DNA from 3 places in the Chryseobacterium sp. C39-AII1 genome. Region 2 is predicted to be linked to each of the others. Evidence: riboswitches for the same ligand, from Rfam matches in the RefSeq annotation. Region 2 holds a riboswitch; each other region holds the start of a gene.
What was found. A riboswitch is a leader RNA that binds a small molecule or an ion and turns the genes downstream of it on or off. The one in region 2 is predicted to bind thiamine pyrophosphate.

Region 1 (9,943 bases), on a different contig from region 2:
TTTCGATTTTTCGGAGCAGCCGAGCTTAAATTCAGGATCTTTGATGGAAGGAATTAAAAAACTTCCAGGCTTAGTGGCTTCAGAAATGGTAGGAATGATGTATCAGGGGAAACCTTTGGATGTATATATGGATGGCAGACCATTGAATATTTCCAGCAATGAGCTGACTGCTTTCATGGAAGGCATGCCTGCCAATTCGGTAGAGCGAATTGAGATCATTACTCAGCCCGGCGCAGAATTTCCGGCCACTTCGGGAGGAGCTATTTTAAATATCATCACGAGTAAATCTGCCAAAAACTACCTTACAGCGGTATACAATGGCGGTTATCGTTTCTCCAATTATGATAAATACAGAAGCAGATTCAACAATTCCATTGCGTTAAATTCCAGAAATAAATGGTTTGGATGGCAGGTAAATATGGGACAGTATTATCGTGAAAGCCTTTCTGACTCTGAATTTGATGCGTTGAGTAAAAATCATTCCAACTCATTGGGAAGAACCTATTATCTGAATTCAGCCTTTACTTTTGAACTGGGAAAAGACAGATTATTGGTCAACTACGATATTACGCATAATAACAACGGTTCGTCTATTGTTTCGGATGAATTTGTGAGCGGATTCAACAGAAGTAATTTTAGCAGTGACACCAAAGGGTTGAGACAGGAAGCTTCGGCGACGTATCAGAAAAAATTCAGCGATAAAAACAGAAAATTAGATTTTAAATTTGTTTACACCAATAACGATTCAGAATTTAATCAACAAAATAGCAATGGTACCAACTTGCTAGACAATTCATCAAACTTCAATGTGTATAATTTTAAAGTAGATTATTCACAGCCTTTGAAAATTTTAGATGAAGGGAAGGTAAGCTTTGGCGCTTTGTTTGATCAGCAGGATTTTAAAACCAAAGACAGAAACATCGTAAACCTTGATTATACCAGACAAACTACTTCTGCCTATGTGGAATTTCAGGCTAAACTTAAAAAGTTTGATTTCATCGCAGGGGCAAGGGCTGAAAATTATGACATTACCGGAGTCACAAGAATGTTTAATTCTGATAATGAACTGGAGCAGAAAGATCTGAATGCCTTCAAAAAATTCAAGGTATTTCCGAATGCAAGCATTCAGTATAATTTAATGAAGCAACTCTTTGTGAACTTGAATTATAACAAAAAAATCAGTCTTCCAAGTGTATCATTATTAAACCCAAATAACACGGTTTTACAAAATAGTACCATCACCACCAATGGAAATCCGAACCTGCAGCCCACCATCTACGATAATGCAGAATTTAAAATCAGCGCATTTGATTACGCTTATATTGGATACAGCACAAGTTGGGTGAATAACCAGATTGTTCAGCGAGTTTCCAGAGAAAATAATCTGATCAGAAATGAGCAGGTTCAGGTTCACAGCTTAAGGACCCATAATTTCAGTTTTGGAATGCCCATTCCTTTTATGCTGTTTACGAAACCTTTCAGCGAGTTGATGAAATTTAACGTAAACCCTGACAAGATGAACTTATTATACATTTATTCAGGATACCAGCTTCAGGAAATGCCGGATATCAAAACCAAAGGATTCTGGATCTTCAGTGTGATGGGCCAATTTATTTTACCTAAAGACATCCGTTTCCAGGCGAATTACAATGTTATTCCTGCAAGAGGAAATTTCTATTATTTTGAGTTGGAAAAACCGCTTAATAACGCGTTAGACATTACCATTTCAAAGAAATTCATGACCGACAGGCTGAATCTTTCGTTGTATGCAAGGGATATTTTTAATCAGAATAAAAGTGTGATCATCGCCCGTTCGGCTGGAGGAAGCGTGTATACATCGAATAAATTTGACAACAGAAGCTTCGGAATTTCTGTCAATTATAAAATTCCGACCAAGAATAAGCTGGCAAAAGAAGATCCGAATATGATTAAAACGACAACCCAAAGTGAGAATAATGGTGGCGTAATGAGTCAGGGACAATAATTTTTTGTTTAAACAAATTACGCTAATGTTTTGCACTAATATTCACTAATATTTTTTGATATAAAACTTAATAATTTATTCAATAGGAGCGGACTTCAGTCCGCTTTTTTATGGTCTAATTTCATTTGGCTTTAGCCAAAACTTACAAGAAGAATATCAATCTGTGTCATTTGTGAAAAACATTCGTGCCATTCGTATTTAAAATTCAATCGTCTGAAAACGCCATTCCAAAGTATCGATTAATGTGATTTGATTTAGTTGCAAAGGCAAATCTGTCATGATTTTTAATGCTAAATTAGCCATCATACTTCCCACAATTCCAGGCAAAGCACCCAACACTCCAAGGCTATCACAATCCGGAAGATTTTCATTAGAAGGCGGCTCTGGGAAAATATCTCTTAAATTTCGGCTTCCTTTATAATTGAAAATGGCGACTTGCCCGGAAAAACCAAGAATACTTCCGTACACCAAAGGCTTATTCAGATTAACGCAAATATCATTTACTAAATATCTTGTCTTGAAATTATCTGAACCATCAATAATTAGATCAAATTGTGAAAGAATTCTTTCGATATTTTCATCATTAATTTTTTCTTCAATTCCAATAAATTTAACTTGATGATTAAGTCTTTTAATAAACTCTTCAGCACTTTTTACTTTTGAAATTCCAACCGAATTTTCATTGTGGATCACTTGTCGGTTTAAATTATGTAATTCAACCTCATCAAAATCTGCAACGCCTAAAGTTCCGACTCCAGCCGCAGCCAGATATTGAATAACAGGACTTCCCAAACCTCCCGCTCCAATTACTAAAACTTTGGAATTCATGATTTTTCTTTGACCTTCCAAGCCAATTTCTTCAATGAAAATTTGTCGGCTGTATCGTATAAAAATGTTTTCGCTTTTCATTATACTATTTTAATTTGAACCATTAAGATTTTATTAAGGAGTTAAGAAAAATTAAGTATTCTCAGGCGAATAAAATAAGTTGGATGCTAAAAAAATATTTTAAATATTTCCTTAATAAAACTTAACTTCTTAAATCCACCTTAATGGTTTTAAACTAATTTCAAACTCCACTATAAACAGCATCCCAATCTTTCATGATAGGATCATAACCTGTCTTTTTAATGATATTTTTAATCTCTTCCATACTTCTTTCATCGCTGGTTTCGAATTGTTCCAACGATTCTCTATCAACTGCATAACCGCCGGGATTAGTTTTTGAAGCTGCACTCATTGCTGTTGCTCCCAATGAAATAATATTATTCCTGAATTTTTCGTTCTCCCGCGTTGAAATAGAAATTTCTACATCTTCATTCCAGATTCGATAAGCACAAATTAGTTGTAATAAATCTGTGTCGGACATAATGAAATTCGGTTCGATAATTCCTTCCGCTGGTCGAAGTCTCGGAAATGAAACCGAGTATTTACTTCTCCAATATTGTTTTTGAAGATAATCGATATGAAGCGCATTAAAAAAACTATCCACGCGCCAATCTTCCAGACCAAGCAAAACACCCAATCCCATTTTATGAATCCCAGCATTTCCAATTCGGTCGGGCGTTTCCAGGCGAAAATTGAAATTAGACTTTTTTCCCTTCGGATGATATTCTTTGTAAACTTCCTGATGATAAGTTTCCTGATACACCAAAACAGCATTCACTCCCGCCTCATGAAGCTGTTGATATTCTTCTTCCGACAAAGGCTGAACTTCAATCGAAATATTTGCAAAATGAGGTTTTAACAAGCTAATTGCATTCAAAAAATAATCAATTCCGACGGTTTTATTGGCTTCACCGCTTACCAATAAAACATGATTTACCCCCATTGATTTCAAAACCGTAGCTTCAATCATCATTTCTGTGTCGGAAAGTGTTTTTCTTTTAATTGAATTATCTAAACTAAAACCGCAATATGTACAAATATTCTGACATTCATTACTCAAATACAACGGCGCATACAACTGAATCGTTTTTCCGAAACGCTTTTGAGTAAGTTGTTGTGTCATTTTTGCCATTAATTCTAATTTCTGAGCAGCAATAGGCGAAAGGAAATTCAGAAAATCTTCGATGGTTTTATTCTTTTTTTGAAGACTTTTTTCTACATCAGATAACGTTACTTTTTCAAGTTTCGCTTTCACTTCATCCCATTGATATTTTTCAAAAAAATCTTTAAAACTCTTCATAAAATTTAGTTTTAATCAAATAATTTGCAAACCATTTATGGATAGGATTTCATCCTACCCTTTGTTGAATCGTCCCTTCGGGACTCCCCTTTTTAATCAAACAGAAAAGAAGTCAGAGGACTTGATGCTTCTGCGTGATTTCCGATTGCTCCTAAACCAGCTTCAAAAGCTCTTCTTCCTGCAATTACACCTTCTTTAAAAGCTAACGCCATGTTCACAGGATTTCCAGCGACGGCTATCGCTGTATTAACTAAAACTGCATCTGCTCCCATTTCCATTGCTTTTGCTGCATCGGAAGGCGCACCAATTCCTGCATCAACAACAACAGGAACATTACTTTGAGCAATAATAATTTCTAAAAAGTCTAATGTTTTCAATCCTTTATTCGTTCCAATCGGCGCTCCTAAAGGCATGACAACCGCCGTTCCTGCATCTTCCAAACGTTTACACAAAACAGGATCTGCGTGAATATAAGGCATTACGATAAATCCTAATTTTGCTAATTCTTCTGTTGCATAAAGCGTTTCAATCGGATCGGGTAATAAATATTTTGGATCAGGATGGATTTCTAATTTAACCCAATTCGTTTCCAATGCTTCTCTTGCCAATTGTGCTGCTAAAACTGCTTCTTTCGCCGTCCTTGCGCCTGAAGTATTCGGTAAAAGATGTGATTTTGTAGGTTTTAAAGCACTCAATAAATCATCTTCCGAAGATTGAGAATCTATTCTTTTCAATGCCATCGTTACCATTTCCGAGCCAGAAGCGATGATGGAATCGGTCATTTCTGAAAGATTTCCAAATTTTCCTGTTCCTAAAAACAATCTTGATTCGAAAGTTCTATCTGCTATAATTAAAGGTTGATTTTTCATTGTAAAACAGTTTTAAATTTGTTGATAATAGAAGGTTGGTTAGTAATTTGTCCAGAAATCGCCACTCCATAAATTCCAATTTCCTGTAATCGTTCGATATCTTCCAGAACGACTCCGCCAATTGCGAATATTTTTGGAATTTCTAAAGATTTTGCTTTTAAGTCGCTGATGATTTTTTCATAACCTTCAAAACCTAAAATCGGACTCAACTTTTCTTTAGTCGAAGTAAATCGTAATGGTCCCAATCCGATATAGTCACACGGTTCATTTATTCTTTGAAGAACATCAAAAATGGTATTTGCCGTTCCTCCAATAATTTTATTTTTGCCTAAAATATGTCGGGCAATTTCAATCGAAATATCTTTTAAACCCAAATGAACACCGTCTGCGTCGAGATCTTTTGCAATATGAACATGATCGTTGATGATACAAACCGTTTGATGATCCGAACATAATTTCTTTGAAATTTCACAAAGCTTGATGAATTCATTTTCGGGAGCATTTTTCCAACGAACCTGAATCCATTTTATTCCGTTATCAAGAGCTTTTCGGATGTTTAGCTCCTGATCTTCTATGGTGAATCCTTGAGATATGTATTGTAATTTTTCCATTTTCTTATATTTTAAACGCAAAGAGCGCAAAGATTTTTTTAACTACTAAATGGTTTTAAGTTCGCAAAGGCGTTAACACTTAACAAAGACAACAAAGTTTTAAATCATAATTTTTAAGAATGAAATCCTAGTAAAGTTGGATTGCTTGTTAAAAATTTTTCTATGTAAGACTTTCCTTTTCGGCAGGCATTTTCTAAGTTCTCCGCTTTTGCTAAATGACTTGCAATTGCAGAAGAAAGGACACAACCAGAACCATGTTTTGGATAAAAATCTGAAGTATCATCATTTGGTTTAATGAATATTTCTTTTCCATTTTGCATTAAAATATCTGTTCCTATTTTATCTTCACGATGACCTCCTTTTATTAAAACTGAACATAAATTTTCATTATTTTCAAAAAGATAATTTTCTTTTAAAATTTTGTATTCATTATAGTTTGGAGTGATTAAATCAATTTGATTTAAAACATTTTTTAAATCTGAAATTGTATTTAAATCAAAAAAAGAGAACTCAGAGGTGCTTTTCAAAACAGGATCCCAAACAATTTTTGCCTCGGAATTATTAATTTTAATTGTTTTAATGATTTCATTTAAAAATTCAGTGTCTTTTACCACTCCGATTTTCACTGTTTCAACATGATAATTTTTCATCAAAACATCAATTGTTGATAAAATTGTTTCTAAAGGTTGCCATTCCAAGCTCAAACATTGAGATTCTGTCTGAACTGTCATTGCTGTACAAACGCCCAATCCCTGAACTTTCAATTGCTCAAAGGTTTTAATATCAGCCAGTAGACCCGCTCCTCCACCTGGATCGTAACCCGCAACACTCATTACAAAAGGACGTTCTGTCTGCATTTTTTGAACACATTTAAAGGTTCATCACTTTCCCAAATTGCGCCTAGCAAAGCCACTCCGTCTATTTTATTCTCGAAAGCTTTGTTTATATTTTTTTCATTAATTCCTCCCAAAGCCATTAGTTTTACATTTGAATGAGTTCGCTTTTTAATATCACTTAAAATAGTCGAATTTTCACCGTATCCTTTTTTAGAAATACTCGGAAAAACCGGACTGATAAAAGCATATTCCCAATCATTATTCAATTTATTAAAAGTTTTAATGTCATGAACAGATGTTGAAATTGTCTTATTTATAAAATTTTTATACAAACCATTTTGCCTATCAATTTCTCGAAAATGAAATCTTGAAATATTAAAATTTTCAGCCAAATCATAATGACTGTGCAAAACCAATTGATGATGAAATTTAGAATCTATACTCTGAATAAAATCCATCATTTTTTCTGAATCAATGAAAGGTTTTCTGATATGAAGCAAATTTAATCCTTCATGAAATAATTCATTGATAATCTCAACTTCATTCTGAATAAACTCTTCGGGAGTAATTACGATGATCATATATAAATTTCCTTCCCTTTTTCGATGAATTCCTGCGACTTGTCGAACATTCCTTTTTCTGCGGATTCACGGATTTCCTGCGTAATTTTCATCGAACAGAATTTTGGACCACACATTGAGCAGAAATGTGCAATTTTTGCTCCGTCTGCCGGAAGGGTTTCATCATGATAAGATCGTGCTGTTTCAGGATCTAATGAAAGATTGAATTGATCTTCCCAACGGAATTCAAACCTAGCTTTACTCAAAGCGTTATCACGGTATTGTGCTCCGGGATGGCCTTTTGCTAAATCTGCGGCATGAGCAGCCAATTTATAGGTAATAACTCCAACTTTTACATCATCTCTATTCGGAAGTCCTAAATGTTCTTTTGGTGTTACATAGCACAGCATTGCACAACCAAACCAACCGATCATCGCCGCTCCGATTCCCGAAGTAATATGATCGTAACCTGGTGCAATATCCGTCGTCAAAGGCCCTAAAGTGTAAAACGGAGCTTCGTCGCAAACTTCCAATTGCTTCTCCATGTTTTCTTTAATCATGTGCATCGGAACGTGACCGGGACCTTCAATCATCACTTGAACGTTGTGTTTCCATGCGATTTTCGTTAATTCACCTAAAGTTTCCAATTCTGCAAATTGTGCTTTGTCATTGGCATCAGCAATCGAACCTGGACGAAGACCATCTCCCAAAGAAAAAGCAACATCATATTTTTTCATGATCTCACAGATTTCCTCGAAGTGCGTGTACAAAAAGTTTTCTTTGTGATGAAACAAGCACCATTTTGCCATGATAGAACCGCCTCTGGAAACAATTCCCGTCACACGTTTTGCCGTTAAATGAATATATCTTAACAAAACTCCGGCGTGAATTGTGAAGTAAGAAACTCCCTGTTCAGCCTGTTCGATCAAAGTATCTTTAAAAATTTCCCAAGTCAAATCTTCTGCAACGCCCTTTACTTTTTCCAACGCCTGATAAATTGGAACGGTACCAATCGGAACCGGGCTGTTTCTAATGATCCACTCTCTGGTTTCGTGGATATTTTTTCCGGTTGATAAGTCCATAATCGTATCTGCTCCCCATCTGCAAGCCCAAACTGCTTTTTCAACTTCTTCTTCAATACTTGATGAAACGGCACTGTTTCCGATGTTGGCATTAATTTTAACTAAAAAATTTCGCCCGATAATCATCGGTTCGCTTTCAGGATGATTGATATTGTTTGGAATAATTGCTCTTCCTGCCGCAATTTCGTCTCTTACAAATTCGGGAGTGATTTTGTTTTTCGGAGTTTTTGCTCCAAAACTATTTCCCTGATGCTGAAAAGCAATGTCTTTTGAAACAGAATCCAGTTCTTCAATTCTTTGATTTTCTCTGATGGCAATATATTCCATTTCGGGAGTGATGATTCCCTTTTTTGCGTAATATAATTGAGTAACTTGTTGCCCTTCTTTGGCAACTTTCGGTTTGTGATTATAAGAAAAACGCAATTCGTCTAATTTTGAATCTGCAAGTCTTGCTTTTCCGTATTCTGAAGTGATTCCGTCCAGAATTTCTACGTCATCTCTGTCTAAAATCCATTGTTCTCGGATTCTTGGAAGTCCTTTTTCAATATTAATTTCAGAATTCTCATCGGTGTAAGCTCCTGATGTATCGTAAACTGTGACTGGTGGATTATGTTCTAAAGTTCCGTTGGATAATTTTGTCGGACTTAGTTCGATTTCGCGCATCGCTACATTGATCGGGTGAATTTCCCCTTCAACATAGATTTTTTTTGAGTTCGGAAAAGGCGAACGGGTGATGTTATGAGCCATATATTTTTTGTTTTTTTATAGAAAATTAACCGCCTTGAGTAGCAGTGATAATTAAAATTGAATCTTTGTTGTTGAGGAATGTTTCCGCCCAGAATGACTGCGGAATAATGCGATTGTTGAGCGCTACGGCAATTCCTTTTTTCTTTTCAGGTAATTCCATAGCAATAAGTGCTTCCAGATTTTCGGGAAGTACATCAAAAATTTTTGTCGTGTGGTTGATTGTGAGTTCCATTCCTAACATTTTTTAAAATGCACCTTAGGAATGGCTGTTATTGTACAATAGAATGTACAGCAAAAGTCATCTACTTTTCCCTACGCTAGTATGATCTAGAAATCAGGTTCAAAGGGTAAAATCTCAGCCCGTTGTTCAACAGACACCCCTAAAGTGTGGAACGAAGTTAGACATTTTTTTGAAATGGGCAAAATTTTTTGTGTGGGATGGAAGTGGGAAGATGGAGGATGGAAGCTGTTAAAATGTTTTTTTTTATTTTAAACGCAAAGTTTTTTATTGGCGCTTTTGACTTTTAGAAAGAAAAGGCAAATGAATTTGCTTCACGAATGTTAAAAATAGAGCTTCATCCAATCAACTTGTTGGTACTTTTTTTGCTCGCTTGAATATATTTTTATTTTAAATTAAAACTTTGCGTTTCAATTTATCTCGCTGATTTTGCGGATGACGCAGATCTTTGTGTTTTCTATTTCGTGAAAAAAAATGTGGGCTTAAGGTTTTTATTGGATGGTAATCGTAGTGTTTTTTGAGGATATTTAAATTCATGACGAATGTTTAGCCACGATGTTCTATGTTAAAAAGCAAATTATTCAGGTTAAAATTTTAAAATATTTTTGATAATTTGGTTGATAATTCGTTTTGTTCTTTACAACCCCAAAACAGATTCTCAAAAGCTTATTACAAACGGCTATCAATGCCAGCTTTTTAGGCTTCCCATCTGCCAAAAGTCTTTCATAAAATACCTTACAATGGGCATTGTGCTTAATTGCCGTCCATGAACAGACATATAATAAGCCTCGGATATGGGTCTTGGAAGTTCTGCATTTTCCAGGTGAA
Region 2 (9,943 bases):
AGTCCGTTTTCTGTAAGTTTTGCATTTAAAGTAAAATGACTTAAATGTGGTGCGCCCGTTGCAAAATGCCAAAGTCCGTTGATTAGATAAGTTCCGTCATCTTGTTTTTCTGCCGTTCCACCAATCATTCCGCTTCCACCAAAGCAGGTTTTAGAATTACTGAAAAGTTCTTTAGCAATAGTTGGCTTTAAGTTTCTTGAAAAAAAATTGGCTCCAGCGCATAAAGTGAGCATCCAGCCTAAGCTTCCGTTTGTTTTTGCCCATTCAAATAATAAAGATAAACCTTCCCCAAAACGATAGCCTAAACCACCATATATTTTAGGAACCCAAACCTGAAGTAATCTTTGTTCGTGGATACAATTTATTATTGAATCCGAAACTTTTGTGGCTCCTAACATTTTTCTTCTGATTTCACTAACTGTAAGCATCAACTTTCTTTTGATTTAAAATTTTTCTCCATTCCATATAAGCTGAAACCGCGACGATAAATAAAAAAGCCGTCAAAACCGCATAGAGATACAAATTTTTATGAATCATCAACGGAATTGAAATAATATTGCTGATATTCAGTAAAATCCAGTTTTCAATTTTTCGTCTTGCCATCAGCCACATTCCAGCCCACGCAAAAGCGCTCACTAATGAATCCCAAATCGGCACATCAGAATCTGTATAGTGCGTCAGAAAAAACCAGAAAATTCCGAAAGTTACCACTACAATTCCTGCAGAAATCAGTTTTTCCGAATTTGTTGTTGAGGAAATGGCAGTTTCTTTATGCTGTTTTCCAAATTTCCAATATATCCAACCGTAAATGCTCATCACGAGGTAATAGAGATTTAAAGTAAATTCTGCATACAATCTCGACACAATCATAACATAAAGTGTCAGCAAAATTCCTGCGATCCCAAAAAGATAATTGTTTGAATTGTTTTTTCGAGCCAATAAAACCTGCACTACCGAAAATAAAACCCCGAACCATTCTGCCCAGGTTGTTTGTTGTAAAATGTCCTGCATCAAATTAACTTATATAAATTAAATGATGAGATGATAAATCAAAATCCCTACGTCGGCATTATCCGAATCAGGTGTGGAAGCCAGTTCCCGGGTATCATCTCAGCCGCCAAAACAAGCAGCACCCCATTGAGGGATCAAAGTTGATGCTTTTTTCTGAGAATAAAAAATCAATGATCATAATTTAGCTGAAATAATAAAAATAGCTTCCGAAAATATTTAGATTTGTATTTCAGAAGCCATTAGAGTAATAAAGTTAATTTAAATTTAAGTGAAGTTCTGCCAAACTATTACTTTACTGATTTGAATGACAGCTTTTACATTCGTATAGTGTACAGCGTCTTCTTCAAGGATTGTTTTATTAGGCAAAAAACAATTGTAAAAATGCTCAATTTCTTCGAAAAAAAGATGCCCAATAACTTTGTAAACAGAATCGGAAGATTCGGATTTCTCAATTCCGATCCCTTTCAAATAATTTCCAAAGACAGATTTTGATAAAGCTAAATGCTTTTCGGTATAGTATTCCATGTCAAACCAATCATTTTGTTTTACAGGATAAAATATGGTAATTTTAAACATATCTATACTTTTTCACATTCTACAATGCTAGAAATTTCTGTATTAGTTTGAATTAACTTTTTAAAAGTAAGCCCAGATTGCTCAACAAGATATTTAAATTCACTTAGAGTTCTCTCTTTTCCTGTTGTCATCGCCATTATATTAATATCCAACAACTTACCGGCATGAGGTTTATTTTCAGAATCATCAGGAATTACAGAATCTATGATTAATAATTTACTTCCGACAGGCATTGCTTTATAAATATTTTTTAAAATTCTGATTGATTCTTCATCGTTCCAATCATGTATTACCCATTTTGTCATATAAAGATCCTGATCAGCAGGAAGTTCTTCGAAAAAACTACCTCCCATTACCATACATCTGTGTTTTATGTCGGGTGGAATTAAATTAACGGTTTGTTCCACTACATAAGGCTGATCAAAAACAATCCCGACGCTATCTGGTGCTGTGTCCAAGACGGCAAATAGTAGCGCTCCATTTCCACCGCCAATATCTGTAATCTTCTTATGGGGCTTGAAATCATAAACATCAATAATCGCTTTTAAAACTGCACCAGACATTCCCGCCATTGCTTTTGCTAAATTAGCTCCAGCTTCAGGATTTTGCTTATAATATTCCCATACCGGAATTCCATATGCATCGTCGAAAGGTACCTTTCCGGTTTTTACACCGTAAGTAAGATTTCCGAAAGCTTTGTAATGCTCTCCTAAATTTGCGAGTGCCCAAGGTTTTACTGATCCTGGGACATCCGACAGTAAAGTGCCCCCGAAATCATTCAGTTCAAAAGTACCATCATTTTTTTCTTCAAAAATCCCGACGCTGGTAACCGCACGAAGCAAACGGTAAAGAGATTGTTTATCAGAATTGGTTTCCTTGGCCAATTCATCTAAACTTTTGGAACCGCTGAGTAATTTTTCAGCAATGTCTAGTTGTGCAACAGAATGAATACAGCAGGCGATCCAATAGCCGCTGATCAATTCATACATCTTAAATGAGAGTTCTGGTTTTTTCGGTAGTTTTTTCATATTAATAATTATTGATACTAAAAATTCAACAATATGTGAAATTAATTATTTTTTTTATATAAATTTACTTTCATTAAAAAAATTTAAAACTAACCAACCAAATCGCAACAAAATGTTAACAAAAGACACAGACGTTTTATCGTTAATCGAGGATGCTGTAGAACTTAATCCCCAAAAAACAGCATTAGTGTATGAAAACTCAGCGATCACATTCGCCCAGCTAGGTATTAAATCTAATCAGTTGTCTAATTATTTGAAAAAGAGAGGTGTATTTACAGATGTTCCTCTTTGTTTCTGTCTGAATCAATCTATTGACAGAGTAATTGCCATGCTATCAATCTGGAAAGCCGGAGGAGCTTACGTTTCTCTAGATCCTTTATATCCGGATCATCGATTGCAGCATATTTTGAACGATACCGACAGCCCCATTCTGATCACCACAAAAAAATATTCAGAAAAATTCAAATTTTATAAAGGCGAAATTATTCTTATCGACGAGCATCAAAAAGAAATTGAGAAAATGCCAAGCCAAAATTTTTATCCCGATATTTCCAATGGCCTGGCATATCTTGCATATACCTCAGGAAGCACCGGAATTCCTAAGGCGGTAATGGCAGAACATAAGGGCTTAGGAAACTTTGTGAGATATTTTGGCGAGATATTGGCTCCACAAAAAAATGATGGCGCCCTGAATATTTCTTCTTCGAATTTTGACGGAATCGTTCTCGATCTATGGGTTCCTTTATCTTTAGGAATTACTACCTTTCTCTATCCAGATAATAGAATTGTGGGAGAAGCGCTTCTTGATTATATCCGAAAAAATAATATTTCTGTTCTTCCCTATCTTCCTGTTTCTATCTTGGCCACTTTGCCTACAGATCAATCTATCGGAAATCTACGCAAAATTTTCACAGGAGGTGAAGCTCCAATTGCCAATGTCATTGAAGCTTGGAAAAAAAAGGTAGAACTCATCAATATGTATGGCCCTACTGAAACAACGGTTGTAGTTTGCACTTTTAAATTTGATGAAGAGCACCCTTTAAATACCATGGGAAAACCTTTGAATAACGTAGATTTTTATGTTTTAGATGAAGAAATGAAGATTTTACCTGTAAATGAAGTTGGTGAATTGTATATCGGAGGAATTCAGGTTTCCAGAGGATACTACAATCAACCGGAACTTACAATAGAAAGATTTTTGCAAATAACAGATCCCGATGGCAAACCTGCAAGAATTTACAAAACCGGAGATCTTGTGCGAAGGCTGGAAGATGATACCATAGAATTTGTAGGAAGAGCCGACCAGCAAGTAAAAATAAGAGGATTTAGAGTAGAGCCTGCAGAAATTGAGGAAACTATAAAACGCGCTTATCTCGTTGAGAACTGTGTGATAATTATTCAGGAAGAATGTAATGAAAAACAAATGATCTGTTTTTATAAAAATAGTAAAGAAAAAGAAACGTTTCCTGAAGATCTTCGAAGCTATTTGTTTGAAAAACTACCTTCATACATGATTCCATCAAAGTTTATCGAAATTGATAATTTTCCGCTCACTGCTAACGGAAAAGTAGATAAGTACATTTTAAAAAATTTAGAAATACAAGAAGAAAAGCGAAAAAATTTCACGGCACCAAAAACTGAAACTCAACAACAATTAGCTCTTGTTTTTAGTGAAGTTTTAAAAATGAAAGTGATAGGAATTGATGATAATTTTTTCAAATTTGGAGGAAATTCTATTTTAGCTTATAAGTTAATTTCAAAGATCAGAAAAGAGCTTCAGTACCCTTTACAGACTTCCGACCTTTTTTTATATCCAACAATTAATGAACTAGAAAATTATATTCACAATCATGATTTTACTCAAAATAATGAAAAATTTTCCCTTTCGGAAGACAAACAACCTCAACTTTCAGTCCAACAGCAAAGCCTCTGGTTTCTAGATCAACTTCATGGTAGTACAGCTTACAATGTAGGAGCATTATATCCGCTAAACAAACATACCAATATAGCAAAACTCGGATCTTCTATTCAGAAACTTCTTAAAAAACATGTTGTTTTAAGAACTATTATTGATGATAAAAATCCTCAGCCAACCACTATTGAACTTAGCGCAAACAACTGGCTGCTACAAACACTTCATCAAAGTGAAGATCTTCAGGAAATATTGCAGATTCCGTTTGATCTGCGAAGAGATTATATGCTTCGGGCTTATGTAATTTATGAAAACAATCAGCCCCACTCATTATTTTTAATAGTTCATCATATCGTTACAGATGGTTGGGCAATGCCTTTAATTATTGATGAAATAAATACGATTTACAGCCAAAGCCAAGAAAACGGTGAATCATTCAATCTTGTAAATTATCAAAAATATATCCAATGGCAATCACAGCAAAATCAAGAAAACGGGATAATTTTTTGGAAAAATTATCTTGATAATGTTCCGGTTTTGCAGATTGCCCAAGATTTTAAAAAACAACAATCACATTCAGATTCCGGAAAGCAGTTTTGTTTTGAACTTGATGAACATTTAACAACAAAACTTCGAAAAATTTCAACAGAAAACTCAACTACTTTATACACTACCCTCCTTTCTGCTTTTGGTTTGCTAATGCAATATTACAGTGGCCAATCTGATATTTGTATCGGCAGTCCTTCCGCCAATCGCCCACATCAGTTTGATAAAACCATCGGATATTTTGCCAATATGCTTCCGATTCGTTTGAAAATTGAAGGAAATCCAACATTTTTAGATTTATTAAAACTGAACAGAGAAATGATTTCCGATATTTTCCAAAATGAAAGCATTCCTTTGGAAACGATTATCAGCCATGTTGTAAAAGATCGTTTCACAGGGCATAATCCGTTATTTCAACATGTTTTTGTGCTACAAAATCCTGTTGAAGAAACAGAAAATTCAGATCCTATAAATTCTTCTGAGGTTGAATGGATTTTTAATGGAAAAGCTAAATTTGATCTTCAATTTGAAGCCTTTCCAATTCATCAAAAGCTTAAATTCAATATTGACTATTCTGATGTTTTATTTAAACAAAAAACAATTGCCGAGATGGCAAGAGCTTTTCAATATATTTTAGAATCCGTCTCAGAATTTCCTGATCAAAATATTGGAAGTATTGATATTTATTCTGTTATCAAAAATGGTAAAAATGAATTCATCGAGATTTTTGAAACACCCAAAACCTTCATTCAGCTATTTGAAGATCAAGTAAAAAAATATCCTGAAAAGACAGCTTTAATTCTTTCAGGAATTGGCATCACATATCATGAATTAAATGAAAAATCTAGCAAAATTGCAGAAATTCTGATCGTAAAAGGAATAAAAAAAGGAGACTTTGTAGCATGCTTTCAGGATCAATCGATTGAAAGAATCATTAGTTTGCTAGGAATTATAAAAGCAGGAGCGGCTTATGTACCCTTAGATACTGTTTATCCGTCCGAAAGAATCAATACGATTTTAAATGATACAGCAGCAAAAGTAGTTATCTCTTCGGAAAAATCTAAAAATACTGAAATTGCTGGAGATATTTCAGTTTTATTTATTGAGGACTTAATGAAAATATCTTTAGAAAACATCCGAGAAAGTTATTCAGACACCCATTCTGAAAATGATTTAGCTTATGTTATTCATACTTCGGGCACCACAGGAACGCCCAAAGGTGTTTTGATAGAACATCAATCTTTAGGGAATTTCATAACAGAATACGGTAAATTACTCAACATTACAACAGTAGATAGAACATTACAATTTTCACCATACAATTTTGATGGTTCAGTCATCGACCTTTGGATTCCGCTAGCATATGGATCGACCGTTCATCTTTATCCAAACAACAAATTATTGGGAAAGCACTTGGCAGATTTTCTTTTGTTACACGAAATATCAGTGATCCCTTTTATATCTCCTTCCGTACTATCTACCATTCCTCAATGCATAGAATTTCCTTCATTAAAAACGATCGGAACGGGAGCCGAAGTATGCCCGACACAAGTAATTAACCATTGGAGAACAAAAGTAAAGTTCATTAATATGTACGGACCAACAGAATGTACTGTCGCAGTAAATCAATTTATTTTTGATAATATTCATCCTGAAAATACAATTGGAACTGCCATAAAAAATATGCAATTATATGTTTTAGATCAATATCAGCGAAAACTTCCGAGTGGAGTGATTGGTGAATTGTATATTTCGGGTATTCAGCTATCCCGAGGATACTTAAACGAACCTGAGTTAACGGCAGAAAAATTCATTAAAAACCCTTTTATTGATAATGAAAACAGCATATTCAGCAAAATGTATAAAACTGGCGACCAAATGAGAAGTCTTACAGATGGCATGCTGGAATATGTTGGAAGAGCAGACCATCAGGTAAAAATAAGAGGGTACCGTATTGAGCTTTCAGAAGTTGAAAATGCCATTTGCCACATTAAAGGGGTAGAAAAAGCTATTGTTCTTGTTCATTCCTATTCAGAATCTGTAAAATCTTTACGTGCTTTTATTGTTGGTAATATGGAAATTAATAGTATTAGAAATGAACTAAGTAAAAAACTTCCATCCTATATGATTCCGAATGAAATATATTTCACTGAAAATATTCCATTAAAATCAAATGGTAAAACAGATATTATATCTTTAAATGAGATTGCTGAAAAGTTTAAATCGGAAAATCAGGAAAATCAGGAAGAGCCTGCCAATGAGTACGAAAGAATAATTAAAGAAGTTTGGGTTGAGGTTCTTCAGCGCAATATCACCAATATGGAAGATGATTTTTTCTATTTGGGAGGTCATTCATTACTTTTAACAAAGCTTTATAATAGATTATACAAGCATTTCCCCAACAAACTTTCTCTTAGTGAACTGTACATCAATAGTTCCATCCGAAAATTAGCTCAACTAATCCAGGAAAGAGATCTTAATCCTGAAATTCAAGATTACGATTTGGGAGCCGACTCTCTAACTGAAGAAATAAAAAAAGATGCAACTATAGATCCCAATTACTTTCAATTTAACGTCACAGAAAAAGGAGACTTTGAAAACCCAAAAGCTATTCTTTTAACAGGCGTTACAGGTTTTGTTGGAGTTAATTTATTAATGGAATTATTGCAATCAAACGATGCTGATATTTACTTGCTCATTCGCGCTGACGATGAAAACCATGCCAAAAGGCGTCTCTTTGAAACAATGGAAGATCAAATAATTTCAACAAGTTATGATGAGAAACGTGTAAAATTTTTAGCGGGCGATTTAGCAAAACCATATTTAGGCTTAAAACAGACAATCTACACCATCCTTACACAAACCATTGATATTGTCTATCATGCGGGAAGTTCTGTGAATTTTATTCAGCCTTACTCCTATATGAAATCTGCAAATGTAGATGCTTTACACACGATGATAAATTTTGTAACAACTCACAAATTAAAGCAATTGTCTCTTTTATCAACAGTTGGCGTTTTCAGCTGGGAACATTATTTCACAAAACCTACATTGATTAAAGAAAATACAGATACAACTTCCGCGTTAAAATATCTGAGTCGAGATATGGGCTATATCCAAAGCAAATGGGTGATGGAGCAGGTTGCAAAAGAAGCTATAAAACAGGGAGTTCCTATTATTATTTTTAGGTTAGGATACGTTTTTTGTCATAGCTTAACGGGAGCCACTGCAAAATATCAGTGGTGGAGTTCATTGATAAAAACTTGCATTCAATTAAAATGTTATCCAATCCTTATCGACCAGAAAGAAGAGCTTACAATGGTAGATTTTGTCAGTAAATCTATTGCTTATATTTCAAGAAACCCTCAAGCAATCGGCGAAATATTTCATCTAAGTCCGGAACCTGAAGACAATATGACAGTTATGGATTTTTTTGAATTTTTACGAAGTGAATTGAATTTTGAGCTAAAACCGATCCCGTATCATGAATGGATGCAGCTTTGGGAAAATGATGAAAACAGCCCATTATATCCTCTTCTGAATTTATTTAAATTTAAAGCTTACGACAATAAAGCGATTATTGAGATTCATCAGAACACACCTGATTTTGATATTAGTAATACTAAAAAATTCCTTCGTGGAAGCAAAATTGACAATACTAAAATCAATAAAAATAACGTAGAAGCGTTCTGCAAATATTTAGGAATTCTTTAGATGAAAGTTAAAATATTTTTTACCAGATTTAATTCCGGTGAAGAGACAGTCATTTTAAATCAATGGCTGTCTTTTCTTCCTATTGCACTTCAGAATATCAATCATCAATTTATAAATAAGGAAGATAAAGTAAGAAATTTACTCGGAAAATTATTGCTAATAGAAGCCTTAAAAAAATCTAATCACCAATCTATTTCTCTTGAAAATATGAAGTTTAATAATTATCTTAAACCATATTTGTGTAATAATCTCGATTTCAGTATTAGCCATTCCGCAAATTATGTTTTTTGCGCCATTGGCGAAAATATAAAGCTGGGAATTGATATTGAAGAAATAAAATCAGTTGATTTTAATGATTTTGAAAATGTTATGAGCCAGTCAGAATGGTTTAAAATTAATACTTCACCCAACCCTTTTCAAAAATTCTTTGATTTCTGGACATTAAAGGAGTCTTTAATCAAAGCGGAAGGAAAAGGCTTTTTTGCTGATGTAAACAAAATTATTATTACAAAAAACAATATTATATATGAAAATAATATGTGGTTTTATCAAAAACTATACATTGATAAAAATTATTCCGGTCACATTGTAACCAATCATTTTGATACAACAATCGAGATGATTTTTACAAGATTTATTTGATGCTAAAAGCCATTTGCAAACGGATAATTACGTACCTTTAGCATTAAATAAAAGTCATAATGAAGAAGACCTTAAAAAGGACGTTTAGAGTATCCAAATATGTAATTTATAAAGAAACACTGGTTGATTTTAAAGAACATTTTTGGTCATTTTTAGGTGCTTTTTTCGGGATAGGAATCATTGCATATCTACAGTCTCACAGCATATCGGCTACAGAAAATATTTTTTTGATTGGTTCATTTGGAGCATCGAGTGTTTTGATTTACGGAGCCATCCAAAGCCCGCTGGCTCAGCCGAGAAATTTGGTTGGCGGACATGTTATTTCGGCATTGGTCGGCGTTACAGTTTTTAAACTTGTACCAGAAATTATTTGGCTTTCTGCACCCTTAGCCGTTGCATTTTCAATTGTTTTAATGCAATATACGAAAACTTTACATCCGCCGGGAGGCGCTACAGCACTGATTGCGGTAAGTTCCACAGGAAAAATCCCCGAATTAGGATATTGGTACGTTGT
Region 3 (9,943 bases), on a different contig from region 2:
CTTCTTAATGCAGCTGCAAATCTTTCTTTTTCTTCATCCGTTTCCGGCTCCATAGATGGAATAGGAATCGGTCTGTTGAACTCATCCACCGCCACAAAAGTGTAAATTCCCGAGTTAGTATGCGTTTTTTTCTGATTGATCGGATCATCCAACCAAACATCTACATACACTTCCATTGAAGTTGAAAATGCTCTGGAAACTTTAGATTCCATTACTACAATTCCCCCTTCAGGAATCGGATGGTCAAATGAAACGTGGTTTACAGATGCCGTTACCACTCTTCTTTCACAATGTCTTGTTGCCGAAATAGAAGCGCATCTGTCCATTCTTGCCAATAATTCTCCACCAAAAAGGTTTCTCAATTGGTTGGTATCATTGGGAAGTACAATATTCGTCATTACCGTTAAAGATTCTGACGCTTTTTTTATTTTTGCCATGTCTTAGTGTTGTTGTTTTGGAGTTATCGGAGCTTTAGCCGTTGGAACAGCTTTTACAGGTTTAGCACCCGGTTTTACGATAGAATCTTTTTTCAGAGAATCTGAAACTTTCATCAATGTAGAATCTGTAGGCATTTTCACTGTATCTTTTACGATAACTTGAGGCTTGTTTTGTAATGATTTTATAGAATCTTTTTCCTGTTTGAAAGATTGGTTTCCGAACAGCAGTTCTTGGTTTGTAATCGCCAAATAGGCAATAACAGCAACCGGAATCGCGATCAGAAAAATCCAAAGCAATGATTTTCCTACTTTGTATTCTTTTCCTGTACTTTCAACTGCTTTTGGCTTCTGATTATTTTTAATATCTGAAAGTTTAATTTCTTCCAAACCATAAAAATCAGGATGTGCAGATTCTACTCTTTTTCCTTTAAAATGAATTTTAGAATCTTCCTCGATGGTAATAGTTCCCAAACCGGAAATTTCTAAAATATTTTCTGACTGCAGTTTTTTCTTCCAAAAATCGGTCTGGATCTTCAAATCACTTTTTGAAGCTTCCAAAGTCATCTGTTTTTGCTCGCTGATAAAAGCCGCCAAATCATCCGACTGCGCTTCGTAATCACACACAAAAGCAATCTGACTTGCCGGTGGCAGAATGCTCCCGTTCTCAGAGTTGATCACTGCCTTGGAATTTTCCAGAGAAAACACACCAAAACCGGGAACTGTAGCAGTCCCAAACTGTTTCAGATATTCTAAAATGTAAGCTGAAATATTCATTTGGTGGCAAATTTATAACTTTTTCATGACTTTTTTGAACATTTGTTTTCATAAAAAACAGCAAAAATCATCGAATTTCAAATTATATTTTTCAAGATTTGACACTTTAATTCTGATTTTCGTTTTAGTTATTTAGTTTTCAATACTAAAAAACATTTTAATAATGATAAAACATCACCTTTAGTAAATTCTTTTCTTTTTATGTTTTTCATAATTTTTATCATGATTTTTAAACAATAATTTAATTTAAAAATAAAAAAGACCGCCGAAGCAGTCTTATAAATTTAGTCTAACATTTTACTATATCAAATTGTAAAATATCCATAATGAATGTTATTGAATTTTCCAGCTGATTCCAAACATAAAGTTGGTTCCCGCCTGAGAAAAATAGTATGGATCTCCTTCATACACCGCTCCATTATTCACATATTTTTTATTGAAAAGATTGTTTACCAATAATTTTAATGCGATATCATTATTTTTAATATTAAACTGATACTGAGCATTAAAATCTGTAAGGAAATAATCTTTTAACTGTAAATTTTTATCTTCTGTATTATCCAGATATTGTCTTCCGACATATTGATTTGATAATCCAAACTGGAAATCTTTATTAGGATTAAATCTGATGCCTAAATTTGCAATCACGTTCGGAGAAAAAGAAATCTGCGTATTTCCAAGATCTTTGGTTAGCTTTACATTTTCAATTTTGAAATCTAAATTTCTATTCTGGCTGAACGTTACATTCCCTGTAAGTTCCCATTGCTTTGAAAGCTTGGCCAATGCACCGATTTCAACCCCTCTTCTATAGCTTTTCCCGGAATTTGTTCTGATGAAAGCTCCCACGTTATTCATTTCACCATTCAGAACCAATTGATTAACATAATACATATAGTACAAGTTTGCCGTAAATGAAACGACCCCAAACCGTTTTTCAATTCCCGCCTCAAAATCATGAAGCTTTTCTGCTTTCACATTATTATCAGCCATCAAATCATCACGATTCGGCTCTCGTTGAGCGTGCGCATACGAAAGGAAAACTTTTCCGCTGCCAATTCTGTAATTAATTCCTGCTTTCGGATTAAAAAACAACCAGTTTTTCTTCAAATTTCCACCTTCATCATCGCCTGCCTGAAGAATTTTTGTATCGTAATCAATATGTCTCAACTGAAGATCTCCGAAGAATTCAAAATCATCAACTTTCACCAAAGCTTTTGCAAAACCAGCCACTTCATTTTTCACCGAGCGATTTCTATAATATTCATGCTCATCAATCTGCGGAAGGAAAACACCTGTTACGTTTCCAAAATGCCTTCCGTAATATTGGTTGGCAACGGCTCCGAAATTCAGATCAAGATTTTCAAATTTTCCGTATAATGTGGTAACAATTCCGTAGAAATCATTATCAAGCCATTTTTTACGGATGAAATCTGTTTTAGCTAAAGTTTGTGAACCATCCACAAAATCGGGAAGATTATATTTTGAAAATTTACCGTCCTGCTTATAGTTTTCGTAATATCCTTTTCCTTTCGTGTAGTGCAAAGTGGTTTCTAAATTCCATTTTTCATTAAACTTCTGCTCCCACAGCAACTGATAATGATTTTGTCTGTAATTATCTGTTTCATTATCATAAAAGCTGGAAATATTACCATCAGCATCATAAATTGCTCCGGAATAATTGAATTTTGGATTGGTTTCCCAAGTTTTTCTGTCGATTCCGTTCCAAGCTTGGTAGGTTTTTTCTTTTCCACCAAAAGCCATCAGACGGATTTTCGTATTTTTCTCTTCAAACAAAGCCGTAAAATTATAGGAATGTAGTTTTGAAGATGCTCTGTCGATATATCCATCAGAATTGATGTGTGTATATCTTCCCATCACAGAAAGTCGGTTTCCCCAAAACTTCCCCGAACCAACCTCAGCAGAATATTTGTAAGTATTGAACGAACCATAACTGTCATCTGTTTTAAAGTAAAACTTATCATCAGGCTCTTTGGAGATTACATTGATGCTTGCTCCAAACGCAGAAACTCCGTTATTGGAAGTTCCGACACCTCTTTGGATAACGATTTGAGATGCCGAACTCGTAAGATCCGGAACATTCACAAAAAATGTCCCCTGACTTTCAGAATCATTATACGGAACACCATTCATCATCACATTAATTCCTCTTCCGGCAACTCCACGAATTCTGAAACCTGTGTATCCAACGCCATTTCCGGCATCCGAAGTAGAGATAATTGATGTTTGATTTTTAAGTAAAATAGGAAGATCCTGCCCAAGATTTTTATTATCTAAATCTTTCTGAACATTGATGATTTCTTTCGCAACAGGAAGCCTTTTGGTAAAGTTAACGGCTTCAATTTCCTTTATTTTCAAGGAATCGGTATTTTGTGCTTGTAAAAAAGCAAAAGAGCCAACGGTAAGCCCTAAAAAAAATAAACCTTTCATTCTATAAATCTTTAAAATTTAATGAATAAAAGGGGCGGATTATGATGAGTAATTAGTAATCGGTAATAAGTAATATTTGAGATTGCTCATTAATAATTACCTATTGCTCATATTTAATTTCCCTAAACGGCATTACCCGTTCCAGGTTCATTGGGTATAATCTCAGCTTGTTACAGCACCCCTTAATTCAGGCGCAAAATTACGAAAAATATATCATCAGTACAATTTAATAGGTTTTATTGTGAGAATCAATATAATAATATGTTTTTCCGTCTTTGGAAACTTCAAACATTTTCCCCAACATCCAGCTGAAGTTTCGCTTAATATCATCATATTCAAATGGAATGATGATCTTGTTATTCACATCAATCACCCCAAAACGATCATTCTTAGACGCAATAATCATTGGGTTTGAAACATCTTCACTTTCAGCAATATATAAATATTCATACTGCGGATAAATTTGATAATCTCTGTAATCTTCAGCATTAATGAATTTCGATTTTTCAATAATTCCGTAAAAACCATTTTTAACATATGCCTGAAACGGCTGATATTTAAACTCTTTAGGGCATTTTCCTAAATCTGAATCTTTAAATTGATACACTCTTTTACCTTTCTGATCAATTCGATAAGAAATCATATCTTTTTCTACCGTTGCATACTCTTTGGTTCCGAACTTTCTTATTTTTTCGTTGGGTGAATTCAGTAGATTGCAATCTTCATAAAAAAATACAGCAATATGATATTCAGGCTGAATGATAAATTTGCCTTTTTGATTAACATATCCGAATTTCCCATCTTTCTTTTTCGGAATTAAAACAGGAATTTTTTCATTCAAAACCACCAAATCAGGATTCGGCTGAGCTACCACATCTGTCTTTTTAACAACAGTTTTTGCAACCTTTTTTACAGGAAGCTTCTTGGCCACCTTGGTTTGGCAAAAAACAGATATCGAAATAAAAAGACATAAAAAATGAACCGTAATTTTCATAATCATCATTTGGCAGCAAAAATAAGATTAAAAATAGAAAATATAAAATTCATATTTATAAAGAATCTAAATAATATCCCTCGCATAAAATACTAAAAATTCGTAATTTTGGGAACATTTTTAATTGTTTGATAATCTAAAACGTTTTTAGAGATACAACTTTTGATATGGATATGATCAAAAAATTTTACAAACGTTACTCAAAGAGTGCTTTGGCGGCTTTAGAAATTACACGTGAGCCCCTTACACTTTCAAAAAAGTCCTTTACTTTCATCTTTGGGACAAAGCATTATCTTACTTATTTAAGAAAAAGTGCAAAATATAGTACCGGCTTTACTTTCTTCCGTTTTGTAAGTCGATATACCAATTCGGGAAATTGCCATATGCACTATAATTTTATTAATTTACCTTAAAAATTTGAAAGACTTCTATTATGAATATTTATAAGGATTACATCAACGAAATTGAAGAAAGAAAAACCCAGGGGCTACATCCAAAGCCAATTGATGGTGCCGATTTATTAAGCGAGATCATCGCACAAATTAAAGATACAGCCAACGAATACAGAGCTGATTCTCTTAAATTTTTTATTTATAACACGCTACCTGGAACTACAAGTGCGGCTGGTGTAAAAGCTAAGTTTTTAAAAGAAATCATTCTTGGTGAATCTGTAGTAGAAGAAATTACTCCGGTTTTCGCTTTTGAGTTGTTGTCTCACATGAAAGGAGGCCCATCTATCGAAGTTTTGCTTGATTTAGCTTTAGGAAACGACGAAGCAATAGCAAAGCAAGCGGCTGAAGTGCTTAAAACTCAGGTTTTCTTATATGATGCAGATACCGCTCGCTTGAAAGAAGCTTATGAAGCAGGAAACGAAATCGCTAAAGATATTTTGGAAAGCTACGCAAAAGCAGAGTTTTTCACTAAACTTCCAGAGGTAGCTGAAGAAATTAAAATCGTTACTTACATTGCTGCTGAAGGTGATATTTCAACCGACTTATTATCTCCGGGAAATCAGGCACACTCTCGTTCTGACCGTGAGTTGCACGGACAATGTATGATGTCTCCTGCTCAACAGGAAGAAATAAAAGCTTTGCAAGCTCAACATCCTGATGCAAGTGTGATGTTGATCGCAGAAAAAGGAACAATGGGAGTTGGTTCTTCTCGTATGTCGGGTGTAAATAACGTTGCACTTTGGACAGGGAAACAGGCAAGCCCTTACGTACCTTTCGTAAACATTGCTCCGATTGTAGCGGGAACTAACGGTATTTCTCCAATTTTCCTAACAACTGTTGACGTAACCGGAGGTATCGGAATCGACCTTCAAAACTGGGTTAAGAAAACAGACGAAAACGGACATCCTGTTCGTAACGAAAATGGCGACATCGTTTTAGAAGAGAAATATTCTGTTGCTACAGGAACTGTTTTAACGATCAATACAAAAGAGAAAAAATTATACAACGGAGATGTTGAATTGAAAGATATTTCAAAATCATTTACTCCGCAAAAATTAGAATTTATCAAAGCCGGTGGTTCTTATGCGATCGTTTTTGGTAAAAAAATTCAAACTTTTGCTGCTAAAACTTTAGGAATTACAGCTCCTTTGGTTTTCGCTCCTTCAAAAGAAATTTCTATCGAAGGACAAGGTTTAACTGCTGTTGAAAAAATCTTCAACAGAAATGCAGTAGGCGTAACTGAAGGTAAATTATTACACGCAGGTTCAGACGTTAGAGTTGAAGTAAACATCGTTGGTTCTCAGGATACCACAGGTTTGATGACTTCTCAGGAATTGGAGTCTATGGCTGCAACGGTAATTTCTCCAATTGTTGATGGAGCTTATCAGTCAGGATGTCACACTGCTTCAGTTTGGGATAAAAAAGCGCAGGCAAACATCCCTAAATTAATGAAATTCATGAACGATTTCGGAGTAATCACTGCTCGTGACCCGAAAGGTGAATATCACGCAATGACAGACGTTATTCACAAAGTTCTTAACGATATTACGGTTGACGAATGGGCAATCATCATCGGAGGTGACTCTCACACAAGAATGTCTAAAGGGGTGGCTTTCGGAGCTGACTCCGGAACGGTAGCTTTGGCTTTGGCAACAGGTGAAGCTTCAATGCCGATTCCAGAATCTGTGAAAGTGACTTTCAAAGGTGAAATGAAAGAGCATATGGATTTCCGTGATGTCGTTCACGCAACTCAGGCTCAGATGTTGAAGCAATTTGACGGAGAGAACGTTTTCCAAGGTAGAATTATCGAGGTTCACATCGGAACTCTTCCAGCTGACCAGGCATTTACATTCACAGACTGGACTGCAGAAATGAAAGCTAAAGCTTCAATTTGTATTTCTGAAGACGATACATTGATCGAATCATTGGAAATTGCAAAAAGCAGAATCCAGATTATGATTGACAAAGGAATGGATAATCACAATCACGTTCTTCAAGGATTAATCAACAAAGCAAACAAGAGAATCGAGGAAATTAAGTGTGGTGATAAACCTGCTTTAACTCCGGATGCTAATGCTAAATATTACGCTGAAGTTGTTGTAGATCTAGATGTAATCGTTGAACCAATGATTGCTGACCCAGACGTAAACAACGACGATGTTTCTAAAAGATATACGCACGATACGATCAGAGATCTTACTTTCTACGGAGGTGAGAAAAAAGTTGATCTTGGTTTCGTAGGTTCTTGTATGGTTCACAAAGGTGACCTTAAAATTGTTTCTCAAATGTTGAGAAACCTTGAAAAACAAAATGGTAAAGTAGAATTTCAAGCTCCTTTAGTTGTGGCAGCTCCTACTTATAATATCATTGATGAATTAAAAGCTGAAGGTGACTGGGAATTACTGGAAAAATATTCAGGTTTTGAGTTCAACGATGCAGCGCCAAAAGGCGAAGCTCGTACTCAATATGAAAATATGATGTACCTTGAGCGTCCTGGATGTAACCTTTGTATGGGTAACCAGGAAAAAGCAGAGAAAGGAGATACTGTTTTGGCAACTTCTACGCGTCTTTTCCAAGGAAGAGTGGTGGAAGATTCTGAACGTAAAAAAGGTGAATCTTTACTAGCATCAACTCCTGTTGTTGTATTGTCTTCGATCATCGGAAGAATTCCAAGCATTGAAGAGTACAAAGCAGCTGTTGAAGGTATTAATTTAACGACTTTCGTTCCGTCTATCAAAGAGTTGGTAACTGTTGGTCATTAATTGATTTTACAGTAAAGTCGAAAGGCTTTTTTAAATTAAATATAAAAAAGAAAGGTTTTAAGTCCAATGGATTTAAAATCTTTCTTTTTTTATGGAATCAACTCAAAAATTAATAAGATTGTGAAAAGTTGATCGTCATATTCTTTCTAATCTTTTATCAATTTAATGGTTGAGATTCCTTTTTCAGATTGAACCGTCACGATAAATACTCCCGATTCTGATGATACCACTTCAGCTTGGTTTTTTCCTTTCCCAGAAGCTATTTTTACACCCAACATATTATGAATGGTATAAGTAAACACTCCTTCAGCTTTAATCGTAAAAGTTTGACCAGCAGGATTCGGATAAATCACGGCATTAGCTGACAGTACCTTCTGAGATGAATTTGCCCCCGCGGTAACTACATTTGGCTTTGTTTGTGCTGCCATATCTACACCTAAATAAAAACTTGGATGAGGAGGTTGGTTGTAAGCCGAATTTTGCCACGCAATAGCTGTTCTGTATTGAGTATCGTGCATCAAAGTATATAATTTATGGGTTGTGGCAATATTGGTCGTGTAAATTCTTACAGAAGAATTATCTTCTTTACGAAATATCACTTCTTCTCGCCAGTCGCCAAAAATATCAGCACTTAAACATGGGGTAGCTTTTGTAGTATTGTTTGATGAATATCCTGTAGCAGTAAGTATATTAACGGTTTTCCCATTAATATAATCCCATTTATCTATTTTATTCGAATCTAATAATTCACGGTTCAAATCTCCATCCCACCAGATAGAAAAATTTTGTGTCGGTTTTTTATTGCTGATTAGATTTCCTTTGCAATCCATCAAATAGTTTACGCCATTTGCGCTTCCAAAACATTCATAACCTTTGTAACGTGGGTCAATATCTGCAGCATTACAACGTCCTATGTCTCCAGTTGAAGGTATTCCCCATATTGTAGCTCCTGTTTTTGCATCTAAAAAAACCAAACCATTCGTTTTATATTTAGCAGGTTCTTCTAAACACTGCCATATTTCCATTCCAGGGCGATCAGGATCCATATCGCTCATGTGCAGCGCATCCCCATGCCCTAATGTGTTTGCGAATAACTTTCCGCCGTTATCATCTATTGCACTGGAACCATTGAATATTTCATCTTTACCATCACCATCCACATCGCCTATGGTCATTTGATGATTTCCCATTCCTGCATAAGCTGAATTTCCTGAGGTATTGCTATCAAAGATCCATCGTTGTGAAAGTGTATTATTTCTCCAGTCCCAAGCTACACGCACCAATCTTGTATAATAACCTCGTCCCATTATTAAACTTGGCTTTTCTCCATCAAGATAAGCCACCGCTGCAACAAATCGGTCTACGCGATTACCATAGCTATCTCCCCAACTGGAAACTGTGCCACGTGCCGGCAAATAATTGGTTGAAGACATTGCCTTGCCTGTTAATCCATTAAAAATGGTTAAAAATTCCGGCCCAGACAGAACATATCCATTTGAATTTCTATAATCAGCATTAGCATCTCCAATAATGACTCCTGTTCCGTCTTTAGTTCCGTCGGCAGTTTTACATGCAATTTCTGCTTTACCGTCAGAATCTAAGTCATAAACCACAAATTGTGTATAATGCGCCCCAGCACGAATATTTTTTCCTAAATCTATTCTCCAGAGACGTGTTCCGTCCAAACGATAACAATCAATATAAACATTCCCTGTGTAACCTGATTGCGAATTGTCTTTACTATTGGATGGATCCCATTTTACAAACAATTCGTATTGCCCGTCTCCATCTACATCACCAACACTGCAATCGTTTACACTATAAGTATAGGCAACGTTGTCCGGAGTTGTACCCCCAGCCGGTATTTGCATAGGAATATCTAAATATTGATTTGCCCAAACAGTAGCAGATTCTGATGCAGGCTGCTCTACACCATTCACGATGGCACGAACGGTATAAGTTCCGTTGGTCGTAATATTATGATTAAAATTTGTGGTAGATGTAAAAGGGCTTCCCGTTACTTTTACATTATTAAAATATAGGTTATAACTTGTATTGGGTTCTTCAGTTCCCAGC

Region 1: it holds a riboswitch for thiamine pyrophosphate, as region 2 does, so the genes downstream of both, thiS (sulfur carrier protein ThiS) here and pnuC (nicotinamide riboside transporter PnuC) in region 2, are expected to answer to the same signal.
Region 3: it holds a riboswitch for thiamine pyrophosphate, as region 2 does, so the genes downstream of both, ABEG63_RS19850 (TonB-dependent receptor plug domain-containing protein) here and pnuC (nicotinamide riboside transporter PnuC) in region 2, are expected to answer to the same signal.

Annotation. Positions count from the first base shown of each region.
Region 1 covers NZ_JBDFPQ010000021.1:34,617-44,559, forward strand. The annotation lists gene ABEG63_RS19890 (outer membrane beta-barrel family protein) at 1-1,984, shown strand, start outside; gene ABEG63_RS19895 (HesA/MoeB/ThiF family protein) at 2,183-2,893, opposite strand; gene thiH (2-iminoacetate synthase ThiH) at 3,054-4,172, opposite strand; gene ABEG63_RS19905 (thiazole synthase) at 4,265-5,041, opposite strand; gene ABEG63_RS19910 (thiamine phosphate synthase) at 5,038-5,652, opposite strand; gene ABEG63_RS19915 (hydroxymethylpyrimidine/phosphomethylpyrimidine kinase) at 5,766-6,509, opposite strand; gene ABEG63_RS19920 (thiamine phosphate synthase) at 6,485-7,069, opposite strand; gene thiC (phosphomethylpyrimidine synthase ThiC) at 7,066-8,877, opposite strand; gene thiS (sulfur carrier protein ThiS) at 8,903-9,109, opposite strand; TPP riboswitch at 9,170-9,269, opposite strand; partial or broken gene ABEG63_RS19935 (hypothetical protein) at 9,697-9,943, opposite strand, start outside.
Region 2 covers NZ_JBDFPQ010000013.1:24,201-34,143, reverse strand. The annotation lists gene ABEG63_RS17060 (hypothetical protein) at 1-428, opposite strand, end outside; gene pnuC (nicotinamide riboside transporter PnuC) at 415-1,014, opposite strand; TPP riboswitch at 1,039-1,147, opposite strand; gene ABEG63_RS17050 (EthD family reductase) at 1,276-1,587, opposite strand; gene ABEG63_RS17045 (methyltransferase) at 1,590-2,615, opposite strand; gene ABEG63_RS17040 (amino acid adenylation domain-containing protein) at 2,728-8,787, shown strand; gene ABEG63_RS17035 (4'-phosphopantetheinyl transferase superfamily protein) at 8,788-9,429, shown strand; gene ABEG63_RS17030 (HPP family protein) at 9,489-9,943, shown strand, end outside.
Region 3 covers NZ_JBDFPQ010000021.1:17,269-27,211, forward strand. The annotation lists gene ABEG63_RS19840 (acyl-CoA thioesterase) at 1-437, opposite strand, end outside; gene ABEG63_RS19845 (hypothetical protein) at 441-1,211, opposite strand; gene ABEG63_RS19850 (TonB-dependent receptor plug domain-containing protein) at 1,545-3,659, opposite strand; TPP riboswitch at 3,763-3,852, opposite strand; gene ABEG63_RS19855 (WG repeat-containing protein) at 3,886-4,653, opposite strand; gene ABEG63_RS19860 (bifunctional aconitate hydratase 2/2-methylisocitrate dehydratase) at 5,087-7,867, shown strand; gene ABEG63_RS19865 (T9SS type A sorting domain-containing protein) at 8,014-9,943, opposite strand, start outside.